One region of the Kosakonia beeri genome, then DNA from elsewhere that is predicted to be linked to it. Evidence: riboswitches for the same ligand, from Rfam matches in the RefSeq annotation. Region 1 holds a riboswitch; each other region holds the start of a gene.
What was found. A riboswitch is a leader RNA that binds a small molecule or an ion and turns the genes downstream of it on or off. The one in region 1 is predicted to bind thiamine pyrophosphate.
Positions count from the first base shown of each region.

Region 1 (3,376 bases):
CACTAGCCGGTGTGGTCTGCGATTCGGCAAAGGCAGAAGTTGCGGTTGCCAACAGCGCGCCCAGAAGCATCATTTTTGTTTTACGCATACTCTCTCCAGGTTGTTCTTATCCATTTCACGCGGTTGCATAAATTAGCATGCCATCATTGCCGTTAACTTACGGGGGAGCAACAACGAAAAAATAACGCTTTGGTAAAAAGTGTAAGCAAACCCAGGAGAAAGCAGGAAAAGCGAACAGCAATTTCCGCTATCCGCTTGTAACCTTTGGGAATAATCCTGGCATCCCGTCAGTCCGTAAAGCCTTCCAGCACGATTTTACCGACTGCACGCTGGCTTTCGAGCAGGGCATGGGCTTTACGCAGATTAGTCGCATTGATGGCACCAAAGTGTTCCCCGAGCGTCGTTTGTAATACACCTTCGTCAATCAACGCGGCGACGCGTGTCAGTAATCGGTGCTGGGCAATCATATCGTCCGTGGTAAACATCGACCGGGTAAACATAAACTCCCAGTGCAGGGACACACTTTTTGCCTTCAGCGGCAGTGCATCAAGACTGTCGGGATCATCAATGAGCGCCAGCTTGCCTTGCGGTTTCAGGGCATTAATCAATTGCTGATAATGGTCCTGCGTGTTGGTAAGGCTGGCGACATGCGTCACCTCTTTTATGCCAATCCGTGCCAGCTCTTCGGTCAGTGGCTTGCTGTGATCAATCACATGATGAGCACCGCGCTCCAGAACCCATTGCTGGCTGGCGGGGCGTGAAGCGGTTCCAATCACCGTCATGCGCGTCAATTTGCGCGCCAGTTGGGTAATGATTGAGCCGACGCCGCCTGCCGCGCCAACGATCAGCAGTACATCCCCTTCGTTGCCGTTTTCGCGAATGCCAAGCCGGTCAAACAACATCTCCCAGGCGGTGATAGCGGTTAACGGCAGGGCCGCGGCAGAGGCGTTATCCAGCGTTTTGGGTTTCAGCGCTGTAATCCGCTCATCCACTAGTTGAAATTCGCTGTTACTGCCTGGCCGCGTTAATGCCCCGGCATACCACACTTCATCGCCCGGTCGAAAAAGCGTGACAGCTTCTCCCACCTCTTTCACCACGCCGACGGCGTCCCAGCCCAGCACGCGAGGCGTTTCGGCATTGAAACCGGCGCGCACTTTAGTATCGACCGGGTTAACCGAGATGGCTTTCACTTCTACCAGCAGGTCATGGCCGCTGGCCTGCGGCTGCGGCAGTTGGATATCGTTCAGGAAGGCCAGGTTGTTACCGTTTGGGGCAGCGTGGGTAATGGCGATTGCTTTCATAAATACTCCGTTAATGCGTTATTTATCTCAGTGCCGGTAAGGGTAGACAACGCCGTCATGATGAAAAACCCGTAAAAAGGAGCAGCACTTATCCTTAAGCAGTGAAAATCGCCACAGCCTGTAGCGCAGCCGTAGCCGGGAATGGCAGGCCACCGAACATCCATTGCTTCGCCACTGCGCTCGATCCTTGAGCGACAGGGGGCCATCAGCGGATATTTATCAACGCCAGATTATCTGCCATCGCCTCTTTTTGGGCTCCCTTGTATTCGCCTGCACATTCCCTTACTCTGCTGACCGGGACGCACTGTCCCTTTGACTCGGGGTGCCCTTCGTATGAAGGCTGAGAAATACCCGTACCACCTGATCTGGATAATGCCAGCGTAGGGAAGTCAGATGCCTGCCCGGCATCCCTTCTTCACGCCGGGCAGGAGCGAATTTATGCAACCTGACCTGCTTGATCGTGCGCAGACCGCGCATGTGTTACAGCAATTCCGCCGCCGTTCTCCCCTAGTGCACTGTATGACCAATGACGTGGTTCAGACTTTTACAGCCAATGTGCTGCTGGCTTTGGGCGCGTCGCCCGCGATGGTGATTGAACCCGAAGAGGCACAGCAGTTTGCAGCCATTGCCGATGCGTTGTTGATTAACGTCGGTACCCTTACTCGTGATCGTGCCGAAGCAATGCGCGCGGCCATCGACAGCGCGCAGGCAGCAGATACGCCGTGGACGTTAGATCCTGTTGCCGTCGGCGCGCTTACTTACCGAACCTCTTTCTGCGCACAACTCCTTACTTTGCACCCTGCGGCGATCCGCGGGAATGCCTCGGAAATTCTTGCCCTTGCCGGAATGAGCAGCGGCGGGCGCGGCGTCGATACCACGGACACCGCCAGCGCAGCGTTACCCGCAGCGCAAACACTGGCAAGGCAGACGGGCGCTGTCGTTGCGGTGAGTGGCGAAGTGGATTACATCACTGACGGGCAACGCACCCTGATGGTCACCGGTGGCGATGCGATCATGACGCGAGTAGTGGGCACTGGCTGCGCATTGTCGGCTGTTGTGGCGGCCAGCTGCGCGCTTGCTGGCGATCGGCTGGCGAATGTCGCCGCGGCCTGCGCGTTGATGTCGCAAGCCGGGAGCCAGGCGGTGGCCCGCAGCGAAGGACCCGGCAGTTTTGTGGCGGCCTTCCTTGATGCGCTGCATTCAGCAGGGGCAGATGCATGAAACGTATTAACGCACTGACTATCGCTGGCACCGATCCCAGCGGTGGCGCGGGAATTCAGGCTGATTTAAAAACCTTTTCTGCACTGGGGGCGTATGGCTGCTCGGTGATCACCGCGCTGGTGGCGCAAAACACCCGTGGCGTGCAATCGGTTTATCGTATCGAACCGGATTTTGTGGCAGCGCAACTCGACGCCGTGCTGAGCGATGTGCGCATTGATAGCACTAAAATCGGCATGCTGGCAGAGACGGACATCGTCGAAGCGGTGGCAGAGCGGCTGCGGCACTATCAAGTGCGTCATGTTGTGCTGGATACGGTGATGCTTGCCAAGAGCGGCGATCCGCTGTTGTCGCCATCGGCGGTGTCGGCGCTGCGGCAGCATTTACTGCCGCAAGTTTCGCTTATTACGCCTAATTTGCCGGAGGCGGCAGCGCTGTTGGAGGCGCCGCTTGCAGGTAGCGAACAGGAGATGCATGCGCAGGGCGAAGCGTTATTGGCGTTGGGCTGTGAAGCGGTGTTGATGAAAGGGGGCCACCTTAACGACGCCGAAAGCCCGGACTGGTTATTCACCCGTGATGGCGCGCAGCGTTTTACCACCCCGCGCGTGATGACGAAAAATACCCACGGCACAGGATGCACGCTCTCGGCTGCACTGGCGGCGTTACGCCCGCGTCATGCCAACTGGGCGGCCACTGTCGCCGAGGCGAAAGGGTGGCTAACAGCGGCGCTGTTACAGGCGGACTCGCTGGACGTCGGCCATGGCATTGGGCCGGTGCACCACTTCCATCAGTGGTGGTAAACCGGCATACGAAACGTGCCAGCAGATTATGCTGAAAAAGTGCGCTCGCGGTGGAAA
Region 1 is NZ_CM135106.1:1,700,375-1,703,750, forward strand. Features, by position in the region: gene ACUY4S_RS08155 (RcnB family protein) at 1-88, opposite strand, end outside; gene ACUY4S_RS08160 (zinc-binding alcohol dehydrogenase family protein) at 288-1,301, opposite strand; TPP riboswitch at 1,610-1,705, shown strand; gene thiM (hydroxyethylthiazole kinase) at 1,740-2,522, shown strand; gene thiD (bifunctional hydroxymethylpyrimidine kinase/phosphomethylpyrimidine kinase) at 2,519-3,319, shown strand.

Region 2 (3,376 bases), 2.0 Mb from region 1:
CCTTCCACCATATACGTGGCCAGTGTCCACGGGCTGCCGGAGAAACCAATCAGCGGCACCTCCCCTTTCAGCTCGCGACGAATCGTCCGCACCGCATTCATAACATAGCCCAGTTCATTCTCCGGGTCCGGCACTGGCAGTTTATCCACATCCGACTTGCAGGTGATGGGCGAGGTAAAACGCGGCCCTTCCCCCGCTTCAAAATAGAGCCCAAGGCCCATGGCGTCCGGTATGGTCAGGATGTCCGAGAAGAGGATCGCCGCATCCAGTTTATAGCGGCGCAGAGGCTGTAACGTCACTTCACACGCCAGCTCAGCATTTTTGCACAGCGACATAAAGTCGCCGGCTTGCACGCGCGTCGCTTTATATTCCGGCAAATAGCGGCCCGCCTGGCGCATCATCCATACCGGCGTCATGTCTACTGGCTGGCGCTGAAGCGCGCGCAGGTAACGATCGTTTTTCAGTTCGGTCATTGTCAGTTCCTTAAGCGTCAGGCCGCCAGTATATACACCTTACTCGTACTCTGCCCGACACATCGCCACCGTGTCTTCGATCAGTCGGCGTGCAACGGTACCCGGCGGTGGCAACAAAGGAAGACTGTCGTAGCGATACCAGCCCGCATCCAACAGCTCTTTTGGGTCAATATTGATTTCGCCGCTGTCATATTCCGCCATAAACGCGGTCATCAGCGATTGTGGGAACGGCCATGGCTGGGAGGTTACGTAGCGCAGGTTTTTCACTTTGATGCCGCTCTCCTCCATCACTTCCCGCGCAACGGCCTGCTCCAGGGTTTCCCCCACCTCAACAAACCCGGCAAGTACGGTGTAGATCCCGTTACGATGGCGCGTATGCTGCGCCAACAGAAGGGTGTCATCACGTCGAATGGCAACAATAATGCACGGCGCGATCTGCGGATAATAACGTTCGCGGCAGTGATCGCAGAGCATGGCCCACTCTGTTTTGCTCGGGTGCATAGTGTGCCCGCAGTAACCGCAGAACTGATGAGAACGGTAGAACTCCGCCAGTTGCACACCACGCCCGGCCAGCTGGAACAACCCGGCATCCTGATCGATCACCTGACGTACAGAGCCCATATCCTGACGTCGATTCTGGCGGATCATCCATACCGTTTCGCCTTGCCATTCACCAATCTGCAGAGCGCGCTGCCCCACAAGATCGAAATTTCCTGCCTGCCCATGTGGTAATTCTCCACCGGGCAACCATAATTTTTGTTCATGGCTCACGATCCACCAGCCATGATCACATGCTTCAATAACACGAACCATTCGAGTACTACCTTAGCTTCACTGGCATTTTGTTAACATTATTATTACATTCGGATGAGCACTTTTTCACTGACATATTGCGGAGTCAATTATGCTAAACCAGTTAGAAAGCCTGACAGAGCGCGTTGGAGGAAGTAACACACTTGTCGACCATTGGCTACTTGTACGTAAGCAACTTCTCGTCTCTTACTACAATCTGGTTGGCATTAAGCCTGGCAAAGGATCGTACATGCAGCTGAACGAAAAAGCGCTGGACGATTTTTGTCACAATCTGGTGGAGTATCTCTCCGCAGGCCACTTCAGTATTTATGAACGCGTCATTAGCGAAATGGAAGGGAATAGCCCACTTTTAGTCGCTACCCAACTTTACCCTTTGCTTGAAGCGAACACCGTCGAAATCATGGATTATTATGATTCCAGCCTCGAAAATGCCATCGACGACGACAACTGCCTTGAATTCCAGCAAGCGCTTTCTGGCATCGGCGAGGCGCTTGCCGCTCGCTTTACGCTGGAAGACAAACTGATTGAGCTGGCCTTTGATTACGACCTCAATGAGAGCGCCAATGACGAAAGCGGCATGGCGCGTCCGGCTTGAATTCTTAAAAAGTAACGCGTAGTTTAAAAAGCAGTTCCCCGTCTGAGGACGGGGTTTTTCTTGTCGGAGTGCCTATCTCTCCACAACATGATTCGCCATGCCGCGAAGCGGCGCGAAAGATGAAGTGGAAAAGGCTGAGACCGTTAATTCGGGATCCGCGGAACCTGATCAGGTTAAAACCTGCGAAGGGAACAAGAGTAATCCATTCACATCAGCCACCCTTACGGGCGGTTTGCTGCCATTACTCCATCCGTCGTCTGACAAGCCATCTCCTTACTGTCTGGAATGAGCTATGTCTGCAAAACTTACACGCCGTGAACAACGCGCCCAGGCGCAACACTTTATCGACACGCTGGAAGGCACCGCGTTCCCCAACTCGCAACGCATTTATATCACCGGTTCCCAGCCGGATATTCGCGTGCCGATGCGCGAAATCCAGCTCAGCCCAACGCTGACTGGCGGCACGAAAGAACAACCACAGTTTGAAGAGAACGAAGCGGTACCGGTTTACGACACTTCCGGCCCGTATGGTGATCCGGCGATCGCCATCGATGTGCAGCAAGGCCTGGCGAAGCTACGCGCACCGTGGATAGCCGCGCGTGATGACAGCGAAACGCTCGACGCACGCAGTTCGGCCTATACCAACGCACGTCTGGCAGATGAAGGGCTTGATGAGCTGCGCTTCAGCGGGCTACTGACCCCACGCCGCGCCAAAAAAGGCCAGTGTGTGACTCAGTTGCACTATGCGCGCCAGGGGATCGTTACCCCGGAGATGGAATTTATTGCCATCCGCGAAAATATGGGGCGCGAACGCATTCGCAGTGAAGTGCTGCGCAGGCAGCATCCTGGTGAAGGTTTTGGTGCCCGCCTGCCAGACAATATCACGGCGGAATTTGTGCGCGACGAAGTTGCCGCAGGCCGCGCGATTATTCCTGCCAACATCAACCACCCGGAATCGGAACCGATGATCATCGGGCGCAACTTCCTGGTAAAAGTGAATGCCAATATCGGTAATTCAGCCGTTACTTCATCCATCGAAGAAGAGGTGGAAAAACTGGTGTGGTCGACCCGCTGGGGCGCAGACACGGTGATGGATCTGTCCACTGGCCGCTATATCCATGAAACCCGCGAATGGATCCTGCGCAACAGCCCGGTGCCAATCGGTACCGTACCGATCTATCAGGCGCTGGAAAAGGTCAATGGGATCGCCGAAGATCTGACCTGGCCGGCCTTCCGCGATACGCTGCTCGAACAGGCTGAACAAGGAGTGGACTATTTCACGATCCACGCAGGCGTCCTGTTACGTTATGTGCCGATGACCGCGCAACGCCTGACTGGCATTGTTTCACGCGGCGGATCGATTATGGCCAAGTGGTGCCTCTCCCACCATCAGGAGAATTTTCTCTATACCCACTTCCGCGAGATTTGCGAAATCTGCGCCGCCTATGACGTCTCGCTGTCACTCGGCGACGGGCTGCGCCCCGGCTCGATTCAG
Region 2 is NZ_CM135106.1:4,630,439-4,633,814, forward strand. Features, by position in the region: gene hemE (uroporphyrinogen decarboxylase) at 1-473, opposite strand, end outside; gene nudC (NAD(+) diphosphatase) at 513-1,286, opposite strand; gene rsd (sigma D regulator) at 1,378-1,881, shown strand; TPP riboswitch at 1,936-2,089, shown strand; gene thiC (phosphomethylpyrimidine synthase ThiC) at 2,174-3,376, shown strand, end outside.
Region 2: another riboswitch for thiamine pyrophosphate. It lies ahead of thiC (phosphomethylpyrimidine synthase ThiC); the one in region 1 lies ahead of thiM (hydroxyethylthiazole kinase).

Region 3 (3,376 bases), 2.4 Mb from region 1:
GCTTTATTCGCATATCAGCGAGATCCTCTCGCCAACCCCATGGACGCTGGATATTCACCTGACACAACCGGATCGCTGGCTGCCATGGTTGATGGGTTACATTCCGGCAATGATTTTGCCTCGCGAGTGGAATACGATGGCCAACTTTGCCAGCCAGCCGATTGGCACCGGCCCCTATGCGGTCACCCGCAATACCCATAATCAGCTTAAAATCCATGCCTTTGATGATTACTTCGGTTTTCGCGCTCTGATCGACGAAGTTAACGTGTGGGTGTTGCCGGATCTCGCCGATGAACCGACCAGCGGCCTGACGCTCGAAGGGCCAACCGACGGCGAAAAAGCCGTTGAGAGCCGTCTCGAAGAGGGATGCTATTATCTGCTGTTCGACGCCCGCTCCAGCCGTGGCGCTAACCCGGCGGTCAGAGAATGGGTCAGCCAGGTGCTCTCACCCACTAACCTGCTCTGGCATGCCAATGAGCAATATCAGCGCTACTGGTTCCCGGCGTATGGTCTGCTGCCACGCTGGCACCATGCCCGCCCCGGCAGCGGCGAAAAACCTGCCGGTCTGGAAACCCTGACGCTCACGTTCTACCGTGAACATAACGAGCACGAAGCACTCTCCCGCACCATGAGCACCTTATTAGCAGAACATGGGGTAAAACTGATCGTACAGGAAGTGGAGTACGAGGAGTGGTATCGGGGTGAAGCCGTGAGCGATATCTGGCTTAACAGCGCCAACTTTACGTTACCGCTGGATTTTTCCGTGTTCGCCAACCTGTATGAAGTCCCCCTGCTGCAGCACTGTATTATGCGCGACTGGCAAGCCGATGCCGCACAATGGCGTACCGGCGACATGAACCTCGCCCTCTGGTCGCAAGAGTTGCTTGCCAGCAAAGCGATGGTGCCGCTTATTCACCACTGGCTGATGATTCAGGGGCAACGTTCCATGCGCGGGCTGCGTATGAACACACTGGGCTGGTTTGACTTTAAATCTGCCTGGTTCGCGCCACCGGACCCATAACGCTTTCCCATTGTTTACCAAATCATTACAATAGCGGCGTTCTCAACGGGGTGCTGCGCAAAGAGCGTGTGCTGAGAAAATACCCGTCGAACCTGATCCGGATAACGCCGGCGAAGGGATTTGAGGCTATGACTCAAAATCCTTTGCCACCCATATTGAGGTGCAAAGTGTTAAAAAAATGTCTGCCATTCCTGCTGCTGATTGCAGCGCCTGCTTTTGCCAAACCTGTATTGACCGTTTACACCTACGACTCGTTTTCCGCCGACTGGGGCCCGGGCCCTGCGGTGAAAAAAGCCTTTGAAGCCGACTGTGACTGCGAACTGAAATTCGTCGCGCTGGAAGATGGCGTCTCACTGCTTAATCGTCTGCGTATGGAAGGGAAAAAAAGTAAAGCAGACGTGGTACTGGGACTGGATAACAACCTGCTTGAAGCCGCAACGCAGACTAACCTGTTCGCCAAAAGCGGCGTCCCCACCGATGCCGTCAGCATTCCCGGCGGCTGGAAAAACGAGACGTTCGTTCCGTTCGACTATGGCTGGTTCGCCTTTGTCTACGATAAAAACAAGCTGAAAAACCCGCCGAAAAGCCTGAAAGAACTGGTAGAGAGCGACCAAAAATGGCGTGTCATCTATGAAGATCCGCGCACCAGTACGCCAGGCCTGGGTCTGCTGCTGTGGATGCAAAAAGTCTATGGCGACAAAGCCCCGGAAGCCTGGCAAAAACTGGCAGCAAAAACGGTGACCGTCACCAAAGGCTGGAGCGAAGCTTATGGGCTGTTCCTGAAAGGCGAGAGCGATCTGGTGCTAAGCTACACCACCTCACCGGCTTACCATCTGATCGAAGAGAAAAAAGATCACTACGCGGCGGCCAATTTCAGCGAAGGGCACTATTTGCAAGTGGAAGTGGCCGCCCGCACTGCCGCCAGTAAACAGCCGGAACTTGCGGAGAAGTTCCTGAAATTTATGGTTTCCCCCGCTTTCCAGAATGCTATCCCGACTGGCAACTGGATGTACCCTGTCAGCGATGTCACTCTGCCTGCCGGTTTTGAGACGCTGACAAAACCGCAGACGTCACTCGAATATAGCCCGCAAGATGTTGCCGCACAGCGCGCGGGCTGGATTAGCGCATGGCAACGCGCCGTCAGCCGCTGATTGCCGGCTGGCTGATACCTGGCCTCACCGCCGCCATTGTGATGGTGGCGGTGGCGCTGGCCGCTTTCCTGGCACTATGGCAAAACGCCCCCACCACCGCGTTGTCGGCGTTCTGGCAGGACAGCTACTTGTGGCACGTGGTGCGGTTCTCTTTCTGGCAGGCATTTCTCTCCGCCCTGCTCTCCGTGGTTCCGGCCATTTTTCTTGCCCGCGCCCTCTACAGACGCCGCTTCCCTGGCCGTCTCGCACTGTTACGCCTGTGCGCAATGACGCTTATCCTGCCGGTGCTGGTCGCAGTATTTGGCATTCTTAGTGTTTATGGGCGCCAGGGGTGGCTGGCCAGCCTCTGGCAACTCTCAGGACACGAGTGGACATTTTCGCCCTATGGATTACAGGGTATTTTGCTGGCCCATGTCTTTTTTAACCTGCCAATGGCGTCGCGTTTATTTTTGCAATCGCTGGAGCTGATCCCCGGCGAGCAGCGCCAGCTGGCAGCGCAGCTGGGCATGAACGGCTGGTCATTCTTTCGCTTTGTTGAGTGGCCGTGGCTACGTCGCCAGCTCCTCCCTGTCGCGGCGCTGATTTTTATGCTCTGTTTCGCCAGTTTCGCTACCGTCCTGTCGCTTGGCGGCGGGCCGCAAGCCACTACCATTGAACTGGCTATCTACCAGGCGCTAAGCTTCGATTTCGATCCCGCACGTGCTGCCATGCTGGCGCTGATCCAGATGGTGTGCTGCCTTGCATTGGTATTGCTGAGCCAACGGTTGAGCAAAGCGATAGCCGTGGGTAGCCATCAGATTCAGGGCTGGCGCAATCCGCAGGACCGTCTGTTCAGCAGAATTGCCGACAGCATACTGATTGGCCTGGCACTGCTGCTGCTGCTGCCGCCCTTGCTGGCGGTGATCGTTGACGGGATCAATATGAGCATGCTGAAAGTTCTGGCAGAACCTATTCTATGGCAGGCCATTGGCACCTCACTGCGCATTGCGCTGGCCGCCGGGTTGCTGTGTGTGGTACTCACAATGATGCTGCTGTGGAGTAGCCGTGAACTACGCGCCCGCCAGCAAAATCTGGCCGGTCAGGCGCTGGAGCTGAGCGGCATGCTGATTCTGGCAATGCCAGGCATTGTGCTGGCTACCGGTTTCTTCCTGTTACTGAACGACAGTGTGGGTTTGCCTGCTTCCGCCGATGGCATCGTCATCTT
Region 3 is NZ_CM135106.1:4,105,019-4,108,394, forward strand. Features, by position in the region: gene sgrR (HTH-type transcriptional regulator SgrR) at 1-1,021, shown strand, start outside; TPP riboswitch at 1,058-1,158, shown strand; gene thiB (thiamine ABC transporter substrate binding subunit) at 1,189-2,172, shown strand; gene thiP (thiamine/thiamine pyrophosphate ABC transporter permease ThiP) at 2,148-3,376, shown strand, end outside.
Region 3: another riboswitch for thiamine pyrophosphate. It lies ahead of thiB (thiamine ABC transporter substrate binding subunit); the one in region 1 lies ahead of thiM (hydroxyethylthiazole kinase).